Regions from separate parts of the Yersinia fenwicki genome, predicted to be linked through region 3. Evidence: predicted binding sites of a transcription regulator. Region 3 holds the regulator's gene; each other region holds the start of a gene.

Region 1 (3,191 bases), 850 kb from region 3:
GGGTTTACAGCTCACCTCATCTTTTGCGTTACACCGAGCGCGTTCGTATTCAGGGACAAGAATTGCCTGAAGCGGAGCACAGCCATGCTTTTGCTAAAATTGAAGCTGGGCGCGAAGGTATCTCACTGACTTATTTCGAGTTTGGCACCTTATCTGCCCTGCAACTGTTTAAGCAGGCTAAGCTTGATGTAGTGATTCTGGAGGTCGGGCTGGGTGGGCGTTTGGATGCGACTAATATTGTTGATTCAGATGTTGCTGCCATTACCAGTATTGCGATCGACCACACTGACTGGCTGGGTTTCGACAGAGAAAGCATTGGCCGTGAAAAAGCCGGGGTCTTCCGTGCGGGTAAACCGGCAGTCGTTGGGGAACCTGATATGCCACAATCAATTGCAGACGTTGCGGCAACACTCGGTGCGCACCTGTATCAACGCGATATTGCCTGGCAGTTCAACCAACATGGCGCCGTTGATGAAGCCCGTAATGGCTGGAACTGGCAATGTGGTGATCGCCAACTGAATGATTTGCCTTTGCCGAATGTGCCGCTAGCCAATGCTGCGACGGCTCTGGCAGTATTGCATTATTCTGGATTGTCGCTGAACGAAGACGTGATTCGTCAGGGGCTACAAGCTGCCAGTTTACCAGGGCGTTTTCAGATAATCAGTGAGCAGCCGTTGTTGATTTTGGATGTTGCTCACAATCCGCACGCAGCGCGTTATTTGACTGATAAACTGGCTCAACTACCGAGACAGGGCAAAGTGCGCGCGGTGGTTGGGATGTTATCGGATAAAGATATTGGTGGTACGCTGGTGTGCTTATCTGAGCAAGTCGATGAATGGTACTGTGCGCCGCTGGAAGGGCCGCGCGGGGCCAGCGCGGAGCAATTAGCCGGGTATTTGGCGCAATCACGCCAGTTTAGTGATGTCGAAACTGCCTGGCGTCAGGCTATGCAGGATGCAGAACCACAGGATGTGGTCATTGTCTGTGGCTCTTTCCATACGGTTGCTCATGTTATGGCAGCAATGGATTTGTAACAGCTTGAGTTTATCAAGACATTGAAATGGGGAGTGCGAGTGGCAAGTAAGTTCCAGAACCGTTTAGTCGGGACCATAATTCTGGTGGCGTTGGGCGTGATTGTACTGCCTGGGCTGCTGGATGGTAAAAAGAAGCATTATGAGGATGAGTTTGCTGCCATCCCATTAGTGCCAAAACCCGGTGATAGTCAGGAGATTGATGCGGTTCCGCCGGTCAGTCAGCCCCTGCCTATTGCGCCGCCGGAAGGTGCAGCGCAAGCCGTGGCAGTCCCTAAAGATGATTCCGCCTCTCAGGCCGCTAATGATGCCGGTAACCTGCCGTCTCAACCGACTATCGTGGCACCGCCACCGGTACAAAGTAAGCCGGTTGAAGTGAAACCTGTCGAGAAAAAACCAGCTGAGGTTAAGCCAGTAGAAGCCAAGCCAGCACTAGTCGAGAAAAAACCGCAGGAAGTTAAGCCAAAACCTGAGGTTAAACCGCCAGTACAACCAGAAAGCAAACCGGCTACTGAAGAAAAAGCGCCAGTGGGACAGGCCTATGTCGTCCAACTGGGGGCACTGAAAAATGCGGCCAAAGTTAACGAAATTATTGCGACGCTGCGCTTGTCAGGTCATCGCGCATTTACGGTGCCAGCGACGCCAGTTCAAGGCCAGATTACCCGCGTGTATGTTGGGCCTGATGCGTCAAAACAAAAACTGCAATCGGCCTTGCCAGAGCTTAATTCATTAAGTGGTCTGGATGGGAAGGTTAAGCCCTATGGCACGGGGCGCTAAAATTTGATTAAAGGTTAAGACATCAGGGTGTATAGGGTTTTAGCGTTAAGTTTGTGCGGCGATTGTTGTTTTTAAAATCGCCGCACTTTAATTTATCGACGGTAATAATTCCTCTACGCAAACGTTTTCTTTTTCTGTTAGAATTCGCCGCGAACAGGATGAAGCGGCGATTTCGTCATTGGAATAGTCATGGTCTGGATTGATTACGTCATTATAGGGATTATCGGGTTTTCTGCTTTAGTCAGCTTAATCCGGGGGTTTGTCCGTGAAGCATTGTCACTTGTAACATGGGGATGTGCGTTTTTTGTTGCCAGCCATTTTTACAGTTACCTTGCTATCTACTTCACTCGTTTTGAGGATGAAGTGGTTCGTAACGGGATTGCTATTGGCATTTTGTTCATTGCGACGTTGATCGTCGGGGCTATTGTTAACTATGTGATAGGTTCGCTAGTTGAACGTACCGGGCTATCAGGAACTGACAGGGTACTGGGCATCTGTTTTGGCGCGCTGCGAGGCGTTCTGATTGTCTCGGCCATGTTGTTCTTTCTGGATACGTTTACCGGCTTTTCGCAAAGTGTTGGCTGGAAGCAGTCACAATTAATCCCGCAGTTCAGTTATATCATCAGGTGGTTCTTTGACTACCTACAGAGCACGTCGAGTTTCTTACCGAATCAACTACCGATTCGGAGCGGCTTATGAGGAAAAGACAACATGTGCGGTATTGTCGGTATCGCCGGTTTTGCACCGGTAAACCAGTCGATTTATGATGCGTTGACGGTGCTTCAGCACCGAGGCCAGGATGCTGCGGGCATCGTTACCATTGATGCCCATAATGGGTTCCGGCTGCGTAAAGCAAACGGCTTGGTGAAGGATGTATTTGAAACCCGGCATATGCTGCGCTTACAGGGGAATATGGGTATTGGCCATGTTCGTTACCCAACAGCTGGCAGCTCCAGTGCTTCCGAGGCTCAACCTTTCTACGTTAACTCACCGTTTGGCATCACTTTGGCTCATAACGGTAATCTGACTAATGCTCACCAGCTGAGAAAGGAATTATTCGAAGTTTCTCGCCGTCATGTGAACACCACTTCTGACTCAGAAATTCTGCTGAATATTTTTGCCAGCGAATTGGACCGTTTCCAGCATTATCCGTTGGAATCTGACAACATTTTTGCCGCTGTTGCCGCCACACATCAATTGATTCGTGGTGCCTATGCTTGCGTCGCGATGATCATTGGTCATGGTATGGTTGCTTTCCGTGATCCTAACGGTATTCGCCCGTTGGTTATGGGGAAACGCACCCTCGCTGATGGCCGTAATGAATATATGGTCGCTTCTGAAAGTGTGGCGTTGGATACCCTTGGTTTCGAATTCCTGCGGGAT
Region 2 (3,191 bases), 2.3 Mb from region 3:
AATTGATTGATTAACTGGTAGATCTCTTTTTTGGCCCCGACGTCCACACCACGAGTCGGTTCATCGAGGATCAACACTTTGGGTCGGGTCATCAAACCGCGAGCGATAGCCACTTTTTGCTGATTACCACCAGATAACAGACCAATCGGTTGTTCCATGGAAGGCGTTTTGATATTAAATAAACGAATGAAATCCGCCACCGCCTGCTGTTCATCAGCATGTTTGAGTGAACCGCCTGAACGGCTGAAATAACGCAATGCTGTCAAAGACATATTCTCTTTAACTGACATTCCGAGTACTAAGCCATCCCGTTTACGGTCTTCAGAAATATAAACTATGCCATTAGCTAAACCGTCCTGCGGTGAATGAGTCACGACTTCACGACCATCCAACATCACAAAGCCCGATTTACGCGGCAGCGCACCATAGATGATTTTCATCAGCTCAGTGCGACCAGCGCCCATCAAACCCGCCACACCCAAGATCTCGCCACGGTAGAGAGTGAAATTGACATTCTCGACTCCAGGGCCACATAGCTGTTTGACCTGTAAACGTTTCTCGCCACGTGGTAAATTCAAACGCGGGTATTGCTCTTCCAATTTGCGGCCGACCATCATCTCAATCAGAGAGTTTTCAGTAAGTGCATTAACCGGTTTTTCGGCGATAAACTGCCCATCACGGAATACCGTGACGTCATCGCAAATCTCAAAGATTTCTTTAAGACGATGGGAAATATAAACAATGCCGCGACCTTCCGCTTTCAGCTCTTTAATGACATTAAATAAAGAGGCTGTTTCGGTATCAGTCAGGGCATCGGTAGGCTCATCCATAATGATGACTTTGGATTCAAAGCTCAGCACTTTGGCGATTTCCACCATTTGCTGATCACCAATCGAAAGTTCGCCCACCAGCCGATGGCTGCTGTAGCTGATATTAAGGCGCGCCAACAGTAAATCAGCTTCGGCATACATTTTTTTCCAATCAATGCCGCCAAAACGATTAACAAACTCGCGCCCTAAAAAGATATTTTCTGCGATGGTTAACTGTGGAATCAGGTTCAGTTCCTGATGAATAATGCCGATACCCGCTTCCTGCGACTCTTTCGGGCCATTAAACACCACTTCTTTACCCAAGAAATGCTGGCTACCGGCATCCTTATTGTAGATGCCAGTCAGCACTTTCATCATGGTCGATTTTCCGGCCCCATTTTCGCCTACCAGTGCCATCACCCTGCCAGGATAGACACTTAGCGCAGCACCTGAGAGTGCTTTGACGCCGGGAAAGGCTTTATCAATCCCTTTCAGTTGCAGCAAAGGTTGCATAAACGCCTCAGAAAGTTACGCCGGAGCAGAGAATAATGTTAGCAAAGGGGGAACATTCCCCGCTACGAATCACTGCCCGGCTTTGTTTGGTCTGCTCTTTAAAAGCCTCATGGCTGATATAGTGCAAAGCAATTTGGTTTCCCTGGTGTTGCTCAAGTTGTGATAGTTGTGCGAGTAACGTTTCATGGAGTTGCGGGTTATTTTTAACAATCTCCTGCGCAAGATAAGCACTCTCAACCTGCATTTCTTGCGTTACCACCTCAAAAACCTGGAGGAATCCAGGAACGCCTTGAGTCAGTGCCAAATCGATACGCGTGGTGGTTGCCGGTATTGGCAGCCCCGCATCACCTATCACAATCTGATCGGTATGGCCAAGGCGAGAGATAACAGCGGAAATATCAGAATTTAGTAATGCACCTTTTTTCATTTTCTACTCCAACAGCGAAACGTTTCGCTGATACTGAGTTTAGAAAAATGACAGTAGAAGGCAAACCCAATTTGGTGAAATTGTGATCGCCATCGAAACGTTTCGCTGAACAAATGAAAAGTGGGAATGATGAATGTGAAAAAGGCCGTTAATCATATCGGCCTTCTACATTAAATCTCTACCTGCGTCCCCAGCTCAATGACCCTATTCGGTGGGATTTCAAACTGATCAGCTGCGCGCAGCGCATTACGACTAAGGGCCACAAACAACTTACCGCGCAAGAACAAATACCACGGCCGCTTAGTTAGGATGAGTGACTCGTGAGACATAAAGAATGAAGTTTCCATCATCTGGCAAGGTAATCCCTCCAAACCACAGCGATGGAAAATCTCTTCCACATTCGGGGTTTCGCGCCAACCGTAACTCGCCACGACCCGCCAGAATGTCGGTGAAAGCTGCTCGATAGTCACTCGATTAACATTATGGACATAAGGTGCATCTTCAGTGCGCAGTGTCAGTAGAACAACCCGATCATGTAACACTTTGTTATGTTTAAGGTTATGCAGCAATGCAAACGGGATGACATTCATCGCCCGAGACATATATACCGCTGTACCAGGAACACGTACCGGAGGCGATTTCTCCAATGAGGCAATCATCGCCTCCAGTGAGTTACCGTGTTCATGCATACGACGCAGCAAGCTGAAACGCTCACTCTTCCAAGTGGTCATGATGATAAACATCACCAGGCCCAATGACAGAGGCAACCAACCGCCGGAGAACAATTTCAATGCGTTAGCAGAGAACATCGGCACATCAATAACCAATAATGCCACCAGCAAGAAGTAGACAAAGAAGCGATTCCAGTGCCAGTTTTTCAGTGCCACGGTGCAGAACAGAACACTGGTAATAACCATCGTGCCCGTCACCGCGATGCCGTAAGCCGCTGCCAAATTACTGGAACGTTCGAAGCCGACAATCACCAATACCACCGCCAGATACAGTGTCCAGTTAATCACCGGGATATATATCTGGCCTGACTCCATTTCTGAGGTATGAATAATACGCATCGGCGGCAAATAGCCTAAACGGACGGCTTGCCGGGTCAGGGAGAATACACCGGAGATGACAGCCTGTGAGGCAATTACCGTCGCCAATGTTGCCAGTATTAATAGTGGAATCAATGCCCAGTCAGGGGCGAGTAGGAAGAAGGGGTTCTTGATAGCTTCTGGGTTTTTCAATAATAACGCGCCCTGGCCAAAATAATTCAGCACCAATGACGGTAAAACCACAGTAAACCACGCCAACCGAATAGGAAATTTACCAAAGTGCCCCATATCTGCATATAAAGCCTCCACCCCGGTAATTGCCAACACCACCGCACCAAGGGCAAAGAAAGAAACAGACTTATATTCAGTAAAGAAGCTGATTGCCCATTTAGG
Region 3 (3,191 bases):
CCCCCAGGCAGCCGATGGCAAATAAACCCAATCCTGCTAACAGTACGGGTTTGCGGCCTATTTTGTCCGAAACGGGTCCCCAGATAAGTTGGGCCATAGCGAAACCCGCGAGAAAGATACTGAGACTGGCGCTGATAGAGCCAGCGGAGGTTTGTAATTCTTGTTGCATAGCACCAAATGCGGGCAAATACATGTCAGTGGCCAGATACCCTAACATGCTCAAACCTGCCAGGTAGAACATGAAGCTCGACGTTGTTTTCATTGTTGTTTCTCATTATATCCATCGTCCTTGAAACCGCAGGGGTGTTAGCCGCCTGCCGGTGGTTCCAATGATTTTGGCTAAATTATAGTTTTTGCAGGTAAATTTTTGTTATTGAAAATTAATTGCGGGGGAGAATTCTAACGGCGAGATATTCTGTTGTGAAACGCTAATATTTGCGCCATGCTGTCAAAAAAATTGATATCAAATGTTCCGTCTAAAGGAAGTGCCAAACCATGTGGTCAGAATACTCATTGGATGTAGTGGATGCCGTTGCACGCACCGGGAGTTTCAGTGCTGCTGCGCAAGAATTACATCGCGTACCGTCTGCGATAAGTTATACCGTGCGCCAATTGGAGGAGTGGTTGGCGGTGCCACTATTTGCGCGACGCCATCGCGATGTAGAATTGACCGAAGCAGGTAAAGTTTTTATTAAAGAATCGCGTGATGTTATCAAAAAAATGAATGACACACGTCGTCAATGTCAACAAGTGGCGAATGGCTGGCGTGGGCAATTAAATATCGTGGTCGATAAGATCGTCAAACCTCAGCGGAGCCGCCGTTTAGTGTTGGATTTTTATCGTCATTTTCCCGATATTGAATTGCGGGTGCGCTATGAAGTCTTTAACGGTGTTTGGGATGCGCTAGTGGATGGGCAAGCGGATATGGCCATTGGTGCGACTCGTGCCATCCCTGTTGGCGGGCGGTTTGTCTTTCGCGACATGGGTTTTCTGACCTGGCATTGTGTCGTGAGTGTTAATCATCCTTTAGCGCAGCTAACCGGGCCACTCAATGACGATCAGTTGCGGCCTTATCCCTCTCTTTGTTTAGAGGATACTGCACGAAATTTGCCGAAACGAGATGCATGGACGTTGGATAACCAGCAGCGATTAGTGGCGCCGGATTGGGCACCGGGCATAGACTGTTTGTGTGAGGGGTTATGTATTGGAATGGTACCCGCTCATATGGTGTCGCCCCTGATTGCACAAGGGAAACTGGTGGCACTAACACTCGCGGAACCATTACCTGCTAGCCCATGTTGCTTGACGTGGGAGCAGAATAACCATTCCCCAGCTCTAGCCTGGATGCTGGAATATTTGGGTGACAGTGTCACGTTAAATGATGAGTGGTTAAGAGATGATAAGGGCACAGATGATGAGATTTGGCAGAATTAGCAGCCGGTAACAGTGCGCTACCGGCAGACTAAGTATTTAGCGGCGATAATCGCGGAATGGACCATCAGCAACAGAGCGGCGTTCGACCAGCTTAGGATGTACCTCAATCGTTTGAGGGTCTTCACGTTTGCTGATAATTCTGTCGAGTAACATAGCAAAAGCCGTTTCACCCAATCGCTCTTTCGGCTGATGAATGGTGGTCAACGCCGGTGAGAAATAGCGGGCATTACGCACATTGTCATACCCGATCACTGAAATATCTTGTGGCACACGCAAGCCTAATTCATCTGCGGCGCATATCGCACCCATTGCCATAATATCGCCACCACAGAACACAGCAGTCGGACGATGCTTTTGTGTCAGAATTTGATGCATGGCTTTATAGCCGGATTCTGGCTCAAAATCACCTTGAACTACCCATTCTTCTCGCAGGGTGATATTGGCCTCCTCTAATGCTTTTAGGAAGCCCTGATGGCGACCGCCACCGGTATTACGCGATAACTGGCCGGGGATAGCCCCGATATCGCGGTGACCACGCTCAATAAGATAACGGCCAGCTAAATAACCGCCTTCGAATGCGTTATCAATAATCGAGTCGGTAAAATCGCCACGGGCGGTTCCCCAATCCATCACTACCATCGGAATATTGCGATAATCCTCTAACATTCCCAGTAACTGTTCCGGATATTCAGAACACATCACCAATAAGCCATCAACACGCTTTTGTGCCAGCATCGCCAAATAGGCTTTTTGTTTATCCAGATTATTATGAGAGTTACACAAAATCAGCGTGTAACCTTTGCTATAACAGCTATTTTCAACCGCTTCGATCACTTCAGCGAAATAGGGGGCTTCACTGGATGTCGCCAATAAGCCAATTGATTTAGTATGATTAACTTTCAAACTGCGCGCCACAGCACTCGGCGAATAATGCAGTTCTTTAATAGCCGCCCACACGGCAGCCTTGGTGTTTTCGGCGACGAAACGAGTTTTGTTGATAACGTGCGAAACGGTGGTAGTAGACACACCCGCGTGTTTGGCCACATCTTTAATCGTTGCCATAAAAAGAATGACTCCTAAGCTCACCTGTTACAGCAGGTAAGTATTATGTTAATCGTTTGCCTGCATGACTCGAACACCGCTCAGACAGAAACAATATAGTAGGCTGGAGAGCTAAGTCAGATGGTCGTCTGAGTGTATTTATTAGACGTTATTAGTCGGCATACAGTTATGAACTGCGAATTTTGGCTGATCTGAAGGAAAAGTGGAAGAGGTAATCAATGTTATAAAGTGCGTAATGAGGACAAGATTTTTTTTCTTAACTGTGGGAAAATAATTTAACGCACTAACTATGTGCCTTTACCTTACTATACTTTAAATAATTCGAGTGAGTGAACCTAGCCGACGCACATGCGACTTGAAGTATAACGAGTATAAAAATTAACCGACTGAGGAGTTCTTATGGATACCAATTTGAAAATGTCGCTGATTACGACTGTTGGTGCGCTGGCGATGATTATTGCCTTTAGCTTCGTAGCGGTCATGAATTAATTAAGCCGCGTGCCGGTGTGAAGTGATAAGTAGGGCGGTTAACCCGCCCTTAATTATTTCTGCTGGTAATGTGATTACACGGCGTCTTTTGCTTCTCGTCTTTTCAGGCTAAGTTTTTCTCAACAAAAGACCAATTCACCAATGCCCAGAAATTCTCCAGATATTTTGGTCGCGCATTACGATAATCAATATAGTAAGCGTGCTCC

The links. The regulator PurR, encoded in region 3, represses purine synthesis genes. The targets are predictions, from matches to a motif close to CANGCAAACGTTTGCNTG.
Region 1: a site for PurR is predicted at 1,923-1,940, ahead of cvpA (colicin V production protein). Genes of this name have one in related genera too.
Region 2: a site for PurR is predicted at 1,762-1,779, ahead of rbsD (D-ribose pyranase). Genes of this name have one in related genera too.

What each region holds. Positions count from the first base shown of each region.
Region 1 covers NZ_CP170755.1:1,481,299-1,484,489, forward strand. Annotated here, with positions in the region: gene folC (bifunctional tetrahydrofolate synthase/dihydrofolate synthase) at 1-1,034, shown strand, start outside; gene dedD (cell division protein DedD) at 1,074-1,808, shown strand; gene cvpA (colicin V production protein) at 1,998-2,507, shown strand; gene purF (amidophosphoribosyltransferase) at 2,520-3,191, shown strand, end outside.
Region 2 covers NZ_CP170755.1:4,673,336-4,676,526, forward strand. Annotated here, with positions in the region: gene rbsA (ribose ABC transporter ATP-binding protein RbsA) at 1-1,322, opposite strand, end outside; gene rbsD (D-ribose pyranase) at 1,330-1,749, opposite strand; gene kup (low affinity potassium transporter Kup) at 1,920-3,191, opposite strand, start outside.
Region 3 covers NZ_CP170755.1:2,333,357-2,336,547, reverse strand. Annotated here, with positions in the region: gene punC (purine nucleoside transporter PunC) at 1-262, opposite strand, end outside; gene punR (DNA-binding transcriptional activator PunR) at 496-1,434, shown strand; gene purR (HTH-type transcriptional repressor PurR) at 1,471-2,496, opposite strand; gene ACF3VQ_RS10765 (YnhF family membrane protein) at 2,896-2,985, shown strand; gene sodB (superoxide dismutase [Fe]) at 3,089-3,191, opposite strand, start outside.